DNA from 2 places in the Pseudomonas pohangensis genome. Region 2 is predicted to be linked to the other one. Evidence: predicted binding sites of a transcription regulator. Region 2 holds the regulator's gene; the other holds the start of a gene.
The links. The regulator sigma-54, encoded in region 2, starts transcription at its own class of promoters, with help from an activator protein. The targets are predictions, from matches to a motif close to ANTGGCATNNANNTTGCTNT.
Positions count from the first base shown of each region.

Region 1 (5,849 bases), 1.0 Mb from region 2:
CACTGAGTTGCAGCAGTGGCACATTGGTCGGCGCGCCGTAGGGCTGGCCATCGAGCAGCAGTTGCAGGCTGTCACCCGGGCGCAGTGCAGGTTTCAGCGCTGCGCGGACGGTGAAGGTGCCGTTGTTGGAGCGCAATGCTTCCTCGGTCGGCAGGTTGGTCAGTTGCACCTGATTGTATGGCTGGCTTTGGGCGGTGCTGCTGGTTGATGTAGTGGTATCCGCAGGGGCGCTGACCTCTGGCGGATCCATGGTGTTCATTGGCGGCAGCTTTACGGATTCGGTCTTGATGCCGTCCGGTGGCTGATTGGTGAATACCTTGTTGCCACTGGCGTCGGTGTAGCTATAGATCTCTGCGCTGGCTGGAAGTGCCAGAAGCATCAGCAGGCAGGCGGCAATGGGTGTACGCATGGTGAGTCCCCTCTTGGCTTTATCCAAGCCTTACACTGGTACGGCTGTCTTGCAAGTCTGTCGTGTGGTTTTCCTGCTGACAAAAAAGAGGCCTCCCGAAGGAGGCCTGCTTTTCATTGCGCTGGATTTAGACGCTGTAGTACAGCTCGTATTCCAGTGGGTGTACGAAGGTGCGCACCTTGATCTCTTCTTCGCTCTTCAGTTCGATGTAGGCATCGATGAAGTCATCGGAGAACACGCCACCTTTGGTCAGGAACGCGCGGCCCTTGTCCAGCTCTTCCAGGGCTTCTTTCAGGCTGCCACAAACCTGTGGAATGTTGGCGGCTTCTTCCGGTGGCAGATCGTAGAGGTTCTTGTCGGCGGCATCGCCGGGGTGCATCTTGTTCTGGATACCGTCCAGGCCAGCCATCAGCAGGGCTGCGAAGGCCAGGTAAGGGTTGGCTGCCGGATCCGGGAAGCGTGCTTCGATACGACGAGCCCGTGGGCTGGAGACGTAGGGAATACGGATCGAGGCCGAGCGGTTACGCGCCGAGTAGGCCAGCATGACCGGTGCTTCAAAGCCCGGGACCAGACGCTTGTAGGAGTTGGTCGACGGGTTGGTGAAGCCGTTCAGTGCTTTACCGTGGTTGATGATGCCGCCGATGAAGTACAGCGCGGTATCGGACAGGCCGGCATAGCCTTCGCCAGCAAAGGTGTTCTTGCCGTCTTTGGCGATCGACAGGTGAACGTGCATGCCCGAGCCATTGTCGCCATACAGCGGCTTCGGCATGAAGGTCGCGGTGCGGCCATAAACGTCAGCTACGTTGTGTACGCAGTACTTGAGGGTCTGAACTTCGTCAGCCTTGTTGACCAGGGTGTTGAACTTCACACCGATTTCGTTCTGGCCGGCAGTTGCCACTTCGTGGTGATGCACTTCGATGACCAGGCCCATTTCTTCCATGGCATTACACATGGCAGTACGGATTTCGTGGTCGTGGTCGCATGGCGGAACCGGGAAATAGCCGCCTTTGACGCCAGGGCGGTGGCCCTTGTTGCCGCCTTCGACGTCCTGATCGGACATCCAGGAACCTTGCTCGGAGTAGATTTTGAACATCGAGCCGGAGATGTCGGACTTGAATTTCACTTCGTCAAAGATGAAGAACTCGGGCTCGGGGCCGACGAATACGGTGTCGCCGATGCCGGTGCTCTTGAGGAACTCTTCAGCGCGCTTGGCGATCGAGCGCGGGTCACGGTCGTAGCCCTGCATGGTGCTGGGCTCGATGATGTCGCAGACGATGATCAGGGTTGGCTCTTCGGTGAACGGATCCAGCACGGCAGTGCTGTCGTCCGGCATCAGGATCATGTCGGAGGCTTCGATGCCTTTCCAGCCGCTGATGGAGGAGCCGTCGAACATCTTGCCGATTTCGAAGAATTCTTCGTCCAGCGCATCGCGGGCGGGCATGGTCACGTGGTGCTGCTTGCCCTTGGTGTCGGTGAAGCGCAGGTCTACCCACTTAACGTCGTGGTCTTTGATCAGTTGCACAGTCTTAGACATGTTTTCCTCCTGAGGAATAAAGCCCGTTATGGAGCCCTTGTATTGATTCGGTGAATCCCGGCGGGATAGTCCGCCAGAGTAACCTGACTCGCAAGGAGGCAAAATGCATGCCATAGAAGAGAAATAACCGTCTCCAACCTTTCGGAAGAGGCTTCGTAGCTTGACGGTATTGAATGTATAGGCAAATACGCACCGTAACGGTGCTCTTGCGCTTTGCGCGCTCTTAATTGGTGCGAATCGGCTTGTGCATGTTTTTGATCAAAGCTTGAGCAATTTCCGCTATAATCCGCGCCCCTCTTTTCGGCCGCTGCACTTGCGCGGTGGATTGCATGAAGCTGATCGTCAAAGTTTTCCCTGAAATCACCATCAAGAGCCGGCCGGTGCGCAAGCAATTCATCCGCCAGTTGGCGAAGAACATGCGCACGGTGCTCAAGGATCTCGATCCTGCGCTGCAGGTGCTGGGTGAGTGGGACAATCTCGAGTTGCTGACCAGCCTGAGCGAGCCGAAATTGCTGGCTGAAATGTATCAGCGGCTGTGCTGCATGCCTGGTATCGCGCACTTCCTCGAAGTGCATGAATATCCGCTGGTCGACTTTGCCGATACTCTGGACAAATGCCGCCAGCATTTCGGTGCGTTGCTGCCGGGGAAGATTTTCAGCGTGCGTTGCAAGCGGGCGGGTAAACACAGCTTTACTTCGATGGAAGTCGAGGCGTTTGTCGGCAGCCACCTGCGGCGTGAATTCAATGCGGCAGGCATTGACCTGAAAAATCCGCAGGTCGAGGTGCGTCTGGAAATTCGCGATGAGCGTCTGTTCATCATCGATCGCCAGCATCAGGGCATAGGCGGCTATCCGCTGGGCTCGCTGGACCAGACCCTGGTGCTGATGTCCGGCGGCTTCGATTCGACGGTGGCGGCTTACCAGATCATGCGTCGCGGCATGCTCACGCATTTCTGCTTCTTCAATCTCGGCGGTCGCGCCCATGAGTTGGGCGTCATGGAAGTCGCCCACTTTCTCTGGACGAAGTACGGCAGCTCGCACCGGGTGCTGTTTCTCAGCGTGCCTTTTGAAGAGGTGCTCGGCGAGATACTGGAAAAAGTCGATAACAGGCAGATGGGTGTGGTGCTCAAGCGCATGATGCTGCGGGCGGCTACGCGTCTGGCCGAGGATCTGCACATCGATGCGCTGGTCACCGGCGAGGCCATCTCCCAGGTTTCCAGCCAGACGCTGACCAATCTCAAGGTGATTGACGCCGCTACCGACATGCTGGTGCTGCGTCCGCTGCTGGCCAGTCACAAGCAGGACATCATTGATACGGCGACACAGATCGGCACGGCCGAGTTCGCCAGGCATATGCCCGAGTATTGCGGGGTGATTTCGGTCAATCCGACCACCCGCGCCAAGCCGGGGCGCATCGAGCATGAAGAATCTCATTTCGATATGGCGGTGCTGGAGCGGGCGCTTGCCGGTGTCCGGCGCATTACCGTTGACCGGGTGATTGATGAGCTGGGCGAAGACCTGCTGGTCGAGGAAGTCTGCGAGGCACTGCCCGGACAGGTGGTGATTGATATCCGCCATCCGGATGATGTCGAGGATCAGCCTCTGGCCTTGCCCGGCATAGAAGTACAGTCACTGCCGTTCTATGCGATCAATAGCCGCTTCAAGGAACTGGATAGCAACCGCCAGTACCTGCTGTATTGCGACAAGGGCGTCATGAGCCGCCTGCATGCTCATCACCTGCTCAAGGAGGGGCATGCCAATGTGCGCGTCTATCGGCAGGGCTAGGGCGGCACGCTGGCTCGCCGAGGTGCGCCGCAGGCGTCCTCCCGACCGCAAGCTGTTTTAACCCCTTATTTCCTCAAGGCTGCGTAGAATACGCGGCTGAATTTCAGAATCCCAAGTTGAGACTGCATCGTGATCGAGAATCTCCGCAACATCGCCATCATTGCCCACGTTGACCATGGCAAGACCACCCTGGTTGACAAGCTCCTGCGCCAGTCCGGCACCCTCGAGCGTAACGAACTCGACACCGAGCGCCTGATGGACAGCAATGACCAGGAAAAAGAGCGCGGCATTACCATTCTGGCGAAGAACACCGCCATCAACTGGAACGGCTACCACATCAACATCGTCGACACCCCCGGCCACGCCGATTTTGGCGGTGAGGTAGAGCGCGTGATGTCGATGGTGGATTCGGTGCTGCTGCTGGTCGATGCCCAGGACGGGCCGATGCCGCAAACCCGCTTCGTCACCCAGAAGGCCTTCCAGGCCGGCCTGCGCCCGATCGTGGTGATCAACAAGGTTGACCGTCCGGGCGCGCGTCCGGACTGGGTACTGGACCAGATTTTCGATCTGTTCGACAACCTCGGAGCCACCGAAGAGCAGCTGGACTTCCAGGTGGTTTATGCCTCGGCCCTGAACGGTATTGCCGGTCTGGACCACAGCGATATGGCCGAAGACATGACGCCGCTGTACCAGGCGATTGTCGATCACGTACCGTCGCCGCAAGTGGATCGTGACGGTCCGTTCCAGATGCAGATTTCCGCGCTGGACTACAACAATTTTCTTGGTGTGATCGGCGTTGGCCGCATTGCCCGCGGCAGTATCAAGCCGAATACCCAGGTGGTGGCGATCGATGCTGAAGGCAAGCGTCGCAATGGTCGTATCCTCAAGCTGATGGGCCACCACGGCCTGCATCGCGTAGACGTCGAGGAAGCCGCTGCCGGCGATATCGTCTGCATCAGCGGTTTCGAGCAGCTGTTCATTTCCGACACCCTGTGCGACCCGTTGAATGTCGAGGCCATGAAGCCGCTGTCCGTCGATGAGCCGACCGTTTCCATGACCTTCCAGGTCAACGACTCGCCGTTCTGCGGCAGGGAAGGCAAGTTCGTCACCAGCCGCAACATCAAGGAGCGTCTGGACAAGGAACTGCTGTACAACGTGGCCCTGCGCGTGGAAGAAGGCGATAGCGCCGACAAGTTCAAGGTCTCCGGGCGTGGTGAGCTGCACCTCTCGGTACTGATTGAAACCATGCGTCGCGAAGGTTTTGAAATGGCCCTCGGTCGCCCGGAAGTGATCATCAAGGTCGTCGACGGGGTCAAGCACGAACCTTTCGAAAACGTCACTATCGACCTGCCGGAAGTATCCCAGGGTGCCATCATGGAGCAGATGGGGTTGCGTAAAGGTGATCTGACCAACATGGCGCCGGATGGCAAGGGCCGTGTGCGTCTGGAGTACAACATCCCGGCCCGTGGCCTGATCGGTTTCCGTAACGAGTTCCTCACCCTGACCTCGGGTGCCGGCATCCTCACCAGCATCTTCGACCGCTATGCGCCGATGAAATCCGGTGATATGTCCGGCCGGCAGAACGGTGTACTGGTCTCGGTAGCTACCGGCAAGGCGCTGACCTACTCGCTGGAAACCCTGCAGGCGCGTGGCAAGCTGTTTGTCGAGCACGGCCAGGAAATCTATGAAGGGCAGATTGTTGGCCTCAACAGCCGCGACAACGATATGGGCGTGAACCCGACCAAGGGCAAGAAGCTCGACAACATGCGCGCATCCGGCAAGGATGAAGTGATCGCGCTGGTGCCGCCGGTGCGCTTCACCCTGGAGCAGGCGCTGGAGTTCATCCAGGACGACGAACTGTGTGAGGTGACGCCGAAGTCGATCCGCCTGCGCAAGAAGTTCCTCAGCGAAACCGATCGCAAGCGCGCGAGCAAGAACTAAGCGCTAGCCAGAATAAAAAGCCCCCGCCAGCCAGTCTGCCGGGGGCTTTTTCTTGCAGCTGCGGTTTTCCGTGTGTGCAGCGGTAAATTTGACACTTTATTCACGTTGCACTGGTTAAATTATCGCCAATTTTTCAGGCTTGTTGTCGATGTCGGTTGTCGCTGCTGGCCAAAACGCGGAG
Region 1 covers NZ_LT629785.1:3,189,004-3,194,852, reverse strand. The annotation lists gene BLT89_RS14880 (DUF4124 domain-containing protein) at 1-409, opposite strand, end outside; gene glnA (glutamate--ammonia ligase) at 537-1,943, opposite strand; gene thiI (tRNA uracil 4-sulfurtransferase ThiI) at 2,273-3,727, shown strand; gene typA (translational GTPase TypA) at 3,857-5,668, shown strand.
Region 1: the regulator sigma-54 is predicted to act here: its motif matches at 2,039-2,058, upstream of glnA (glutamate--ammonia ligase).

Region 2 (5,849 bases):
CGAAGCCGCCAATGGTGTGACCACGGCCAATGGCATGAAAGCGTATCTGAATGAAGGCAGGATGCTCCTGCTCTCCAATGTAAGAGGCCAGCATGAGGTTCGTTAAATTTCTCCCCTTAGCACTCATTGGCCTGGGCAGTATGTTCAGCAGTCTGGCAATGGCGTTACCTAGCGACCGGGATCAGCCGATCCGGGTGCAGGCCGACAGCGCAGAGCTCGACGACAAGCAGGGCGTGGCGATCTACCGGGGCTCGGTGGTAATTACCCAGGGCACCCTGAAAATCACCGGCAATCAGGTCACCATCACCCAGAACAAACAGGGTGATATCGATGTATTTACCGCCGTTGGCGAGCCCGCCTATTACGAGCAGCAGCCGGAAACAGACAAGTCCCTGGTCAAGGCATACGGCAAGACCATCCAGTATTTCGCGCCGACTGAACGCATCGTGCTGATTGATCAGGCGAAAGTCATTCAGGAAGGCAACACCTTCAAGGGCGAAAAGATTGTCTATGACACCAGGCGCCAGATCGTCAACGCCGGCAGAGCCGGGAAGACCTCGATCAGCACGCCGCAACCACGTATCGACATGGTTATCCTGCCCAAGAAAAAACCGGAACAGAAGGCACCGTAATGGCTACTCTGAAAGCCCAGCATCTGGCAAAAAGCTATAAGGGCCGCCAGGTTGTGCGCGATGTCAGCCTGTCAATCGACAGCGGCCAGATCGTCGGACTGCTCGGACCCAACGGTGCCGGTAAAACCACCTGCTTTTACATGATTGTCGGCCTGGTTCAGGCGGATCAGGGCCGGGTATTGATTGACGACCTGAATATCAGCCACCTGCCGATGCATGGTCGTGCACGGGCCGGGGTCGGCTATCTGCCCCAGGAAGCCTCGATCTTCCGCAAGCTGAGCGTGGCCGACAACATCATGAGCATCCTTGAAACGCGCAAGGATCTGGATCGCGCCGGCCGCCAACTGGCACTGGAAAACCTGCTTGAAGAATTCCACATTCACCATATTCGCGACACTCTGGGCATGAGTCTGTCCGGAGGCGAGCGGCGGCGGGCGGAAATTGCCCGGGCGCTGGCTACCTCGCCCAAGTTCATACTGCTGGATGAGCCTTTTGCCGGTGTCGATCCGATCTCGGTAGGCGACATCAAACAGATCATTCACCACCTCAAAGCCAAGGGCATTGGTGTATTGATCACCGACCACAATGTCCGAGACACCCTGGACATCTGCGAGATTGCCTACATCGTCAACGACGGCCAGCTGATCGCCGAAGGTGACGCAGAAAGCATTCTTGCCGATCAGCTGGTCAAGGATGTCTATCTCGGACAAGAGTTCCGTCTATAGACGCCGGCACTCCCGTGAGCCTCCGCACCGCGGAGGAAAGTAACCGGCTGCCGGCATATACTTTGCCCTGTCCCACGGCCTTGGCGCCCCGAACCTGATGGCGGGTATCCGCCAGTTGAAAAAGGTGAATTTTTCCAAGTCATGAAACACTCGCTAGTCCTAAAAATGGGCCAGCAGCTGACGATGACACCGCAGCTGCAACAGGCGATCCGGTTGCTCCAGCTTTCGACGCTGGATCTGCAGCAGGAAATTCAGGAGGCCCTCGACTCCAACCCCATGCTGGAGCGTCAGGAAGAAGGCGAGGACTTCGACAATGACGATCCGCTGGCTGACGACGGCGAGAACACCGAAACCGCCACAACTGCTCCCAGCCAGGAAGCCAGCTACGACAGCGCGACGGAAAATACCGAGCGCTTCGATGAGGGCGAATGGACCGAGCGTATTCCTGGCGAACTGCCGGTAGATACTGCCTGGGAGGACATTTACCAGACCAGCGCCAGCAGCCTGCCCAGCAACGACTCTGAAGAATGGGATTTCACCGCGCGGACCTCTGCCGGTGAAAGCCTGCAAAGCCATCTGCTCTGGCAGCTCAATCTGACCCAGATGTCAGAAACCGACCAGTTGATTGCCGTAACGCTGGTCGACTGCATCAGCAACGATGGCTATCTGGAAGAATCACTCGAGGAAATCCTGCAGGCTTTCGACCCGGAACTCGACATCGAACTGGATGAACTGGAAGCCGTCCTGCACCGAATTCAGCTTTTTGATCCGGTTGGTTGCGGCTCGCGGGACCTGCGCGAATGCCTGCTGATCCAGTTGCGCCAGTTGCCCGAGACAATGCCCTGGCGCAGCGAGGCGCAGCGTCTGGTCAGTGATTTTCTCGCACTGCTCGGCAATCGTGACTACACCCAGTTGATGCGCAGGATGAAGATCAAGGAAGGCGACCTGCGGCCGATCATTGCCCTGATTCAAAGCCTCAATCCGCGGCCAGGCTCGCAGATCGAATCCACTGAAGCGGAATATGTGATCCCCGATGTACTGGTACACAAGCACAATGGCCGCTGGCTGGTCGAACTCAACCAGGAGTCCGTGCCCCGCCTGCGGGTAAACCCGCAGTACGCCAGCTTTGTTCGCCGCGCCGACGCCAGCTCGGACAATACCTTTATGCGCAACCAGTTACAGGAAGCCCGCTGGTTCATCAAAAGCCTGCTCAGTCGCAATGAAACCCTGCTCAAGGTTGCCACGCAGATTGTCGAGCACCAGCGCGGCTTTCTCGAGTACGGTGCTGAAGCCATGAAACCGCTGATCCTGCATGACATAGCCGAAGCCGTTGGCATGCACGAATCGACCATTTCCCGTGTCACCACGCAAAAGTTCATGCACACCCCGCGGGGCATTTATGAGCTGAAATACTTTTTCTCAAGCCACGTAAGCACGGCTGAGGGCGGCGAATGCTCGTCCACGGCAATCCGCGCCATAATCAAGAAGCTGGTAGCTGCGGAAAGTCAGAAAAAGCCGTTGAGTGACAGCAAAATTGCAGGTCTACTTGAGGCACAAGGCATCCAGGTAGCACGCCGGACCGTTGCCAAATATCGGGAATCCCTCGGCATTGCCTCCTCCAGTGAACGCAAACGCTTAATGTAAAAAGGCTTGATCCGCAACAACAGTGTCCCGGTGACAGGTGCAGTAACCTGTCGCTCATACACGGCAACAAGGAGAATGCAGTATGCAAGTGAACATCAGTGGACATCAGCTGGATGTAACCGACGCCATGCGTGAATATGTCGGTGAAAAACTTGGCAAACTTGAACGCCATTTCGACAAAATCACCAACGTACAAGTAATCATGCAGGTCGAGAAGCTCAAACAACAGGTTGAAGCTACCCTGCATGTGGCAGGTCGTGAAGTAGTCGCCAATGCCGAGCATGAAGACATGTACGCAGCCATTGACCTGCTGACCGACAAACTGGATCGCCAGCTGATCAAGCACAAAGAAAAGCAGCTTGACCACAAGCACGGCGTCACCACCCGATAATCACGTACCCATCCCCCATGATCCTAATTGAGCAAATCCTGACCCCCGGCCGTTGTCTGGTTAACGTGCCGGGTGGCAGCAAAAAACGCGTTCTCGAGCAGATTGCCAGTCTGGTTGTGCGCGAACTTCCCGATCTGGATAGCCAGAGCATTTTCGAAAGCCTGATTGCGCGCGAAAAACTCGGCTCAACCGGTTTCGGCAATGGCATTGCCATACCGCACTGCCGGCTGGCCGGCTGCAACACGCCGATTTGTGCCGTTCTGCATCTGGAAAGCGCAGTCGACTTCGACGCCATCGACGGAGCGCCGGTAGACCTGCTGTTTGTCTTGCTGGTTCCCGAGGAAGCGACGGACGCACACCTTGAACTGCTGCGACAGATAGCCAGCATGCTTAACCGTAGCGAGGTTCGCGAGAGCCTGCGCCAGGCCCAGAGCAGTGACCGGCTTTTCCAGCTGGTTCTGGATGCACAAAGCACTCAATAGGGAGCTCATCCATGCGTCTGGTCATCGTAAGCGGCCGTTCCGGCTCGGGGAAAAGCACCGCTCTGGACGTACTCGAAGACAGTGGCTTCTACTGCATCGACAATCTGCCGGCCGGTCTGCTTACCGATCTGGCAGAACGCGCGCTGCTGAATATTGACCTTATGCAACCCCAGGTCGCGGTGTCGATCGACGCCCGCAACCTGCCCAGTCAACTCGAACGATTCCCTGAACTGCTGGCTGAAGTGCGTAGCCGGCATATCCAGTGTGACGTGGTCTATCTGGACAGCGATGATGACACCTTGCTCAAGCGTTTCTCGGAAACCCGCCGACGACATCCGCTGACCTCCGACAGCCGCTCGCTGGCAGAAGCCATTCAGGATGAAACCAAGCTGCTCGGACCGATCGCCGACCTGGCCGACCTGCGGCTCGACACCACACACCTGAACCTCTATCAACTGCGCGACAGCATCAAGTTGCGCCTGCTCAACAAGCCCGAGCCCGGAACCGCCTTTCTGGTAGAGTCCTTCGGCTTCAAGCGTGGTATGCCGGTGGATGCTGACGTGGTCTTCGATGTGCGCTGCCTGCCCAATCCTTACTGGAAATCCGACTTGCGCAATTTGTCCGGCAAGGACCAGGAAGTCGCCGAATACCTGGGTGCTCAAGCCGATGTCAATGAAATGTTCGACGATATTTATGCCTATCTGAACAAATGGCTGCCGCGCTTCGCCGCCAGCAATCGTTCTTATGTAACCATTGCCATTGGCTGCACCGGCGGCCACCATCGTTCGGTATATCTGGCTGAGCGGCTCTGCGCAGCCCTGAAACCCGGTTTGAAGAACATTCAGGTTCGCCACCGCGACCTGGCCTAGGGAACAGTACCAGGCAATGCTTTACTGTGAAATCACCATCATCAACAAACTCGGCCTGCATGCGCGGGCGGCGGCCAAGTTCGTTGGCGTTGCCGGCCAATATCCCTGTCAGATAAGAGTTGGGCGCAGCCCGGAAAGCCTGGTCGATGGCAAAAGCATCATGTCGGTGATGATGCTGGCCGCCAGCAAGGGCACCAGCATCCACCTGCAGAGCGATGGTGAACAGGAAGCCGAGGCCATGCAGGGCCTCGTCGATCTGATCAACAATTACTTTGACGAAGGCGAATAGGCGCTCGCCTCAAGCCCTGACGCCCCGCATCAGCTACCAGCAACGGTCATCCGCTCAATCAACACCGATCCACTGCGGATATTGCTGCGCATTTCCAGATCGCTGCCAACGGCCACAATCTGCCTGAACATGTCGCGCAGATTGCCGGCAATGGTGACCTCCTGAACCGGATACTGGATCTGGCCATTCTCGATCCAGAACCCGCCAGCACCGCGGGAGTAATCACCCGTCACCAAATTCAGCCCCTGGCCCATCAGCTCGGTGACCAGCAGGCCACGGCCCATGCGTTTGATCAGGGCGTCCTGATCTTCCGCGCTGTGAGTGACCAGCAGGTTATGCACGCCACCGGCATTTGCCGTGCTGGGCAATCCCAGCTTGCGCCCGGAATAGGTACCCAGCACATAGGAAACCACCTCGCCCGCCTGCACAAAGGGTTTGGCATAGGTGGCCAGACCATCACCATCAAAGCTGGCACTGGCCAGCCCCTGCAGCAGATGGGGATTCTCATGCAGGCTCAGCCACTGCGGAAACAGCTGCTGGCCAAGGGAGCCTTCCAGAAAGGACGCCTTGCGGTACAGATTGCCACCCGAAACCGCCGCCAGAAAGTGGCCGAACAAACCGCCTGCCAGCTCTGCCGAAAACAATACCGGCACCTCGCAGGTGGGCACCGAGCGCGCGCCGAGTCTGGCGACGGTACGCTGCGCGGCGCGTTGGCCGATACTCGCAGCACTGGCCAGTGCCTCGCCCCGGCGATTGACGTCATACCAGTAATCGCGCTGCATCTGCCCGCCCAGTTCGGCAATCATCACGCAGCTCA
Region 2 covers NZ_LT629785.1:420,228-426,076, reverse strand. The annotation lists gene lptC (LPS export ABC transporter periplasmic protein LptC) at 1-106, shown strand, start outside; gene lptA (lipopolysaccharide transport periplasmic protein LptA) at 93-632, shown strand; gene lptB (LPS export ABC transporter ATP-binding protein) at 632-1,357, shown strand; gene BLT89_RS02050 (RNA polymerase factor sigma-54) at 1,499-3,001, shown strand; gene hpf (ribosome hibernation-promoting factor, HPF/YfiA family) at 3,084-3,392, shown strand; gene ptsN (PTS IIA-like nitrogen regulatory protein PtsN) at 3,410-3,874, shown strand; gene rapZ (RNase adapter RapZ) at 3,886-4,743, shown strand; gene BLT89_RS02030 (HPr family phosphocarrier protein) at 4,760-5,032, shown strand; gene pmbA (metalloprotease PmbA) at 5,062-5,849, opposite strand, start outside.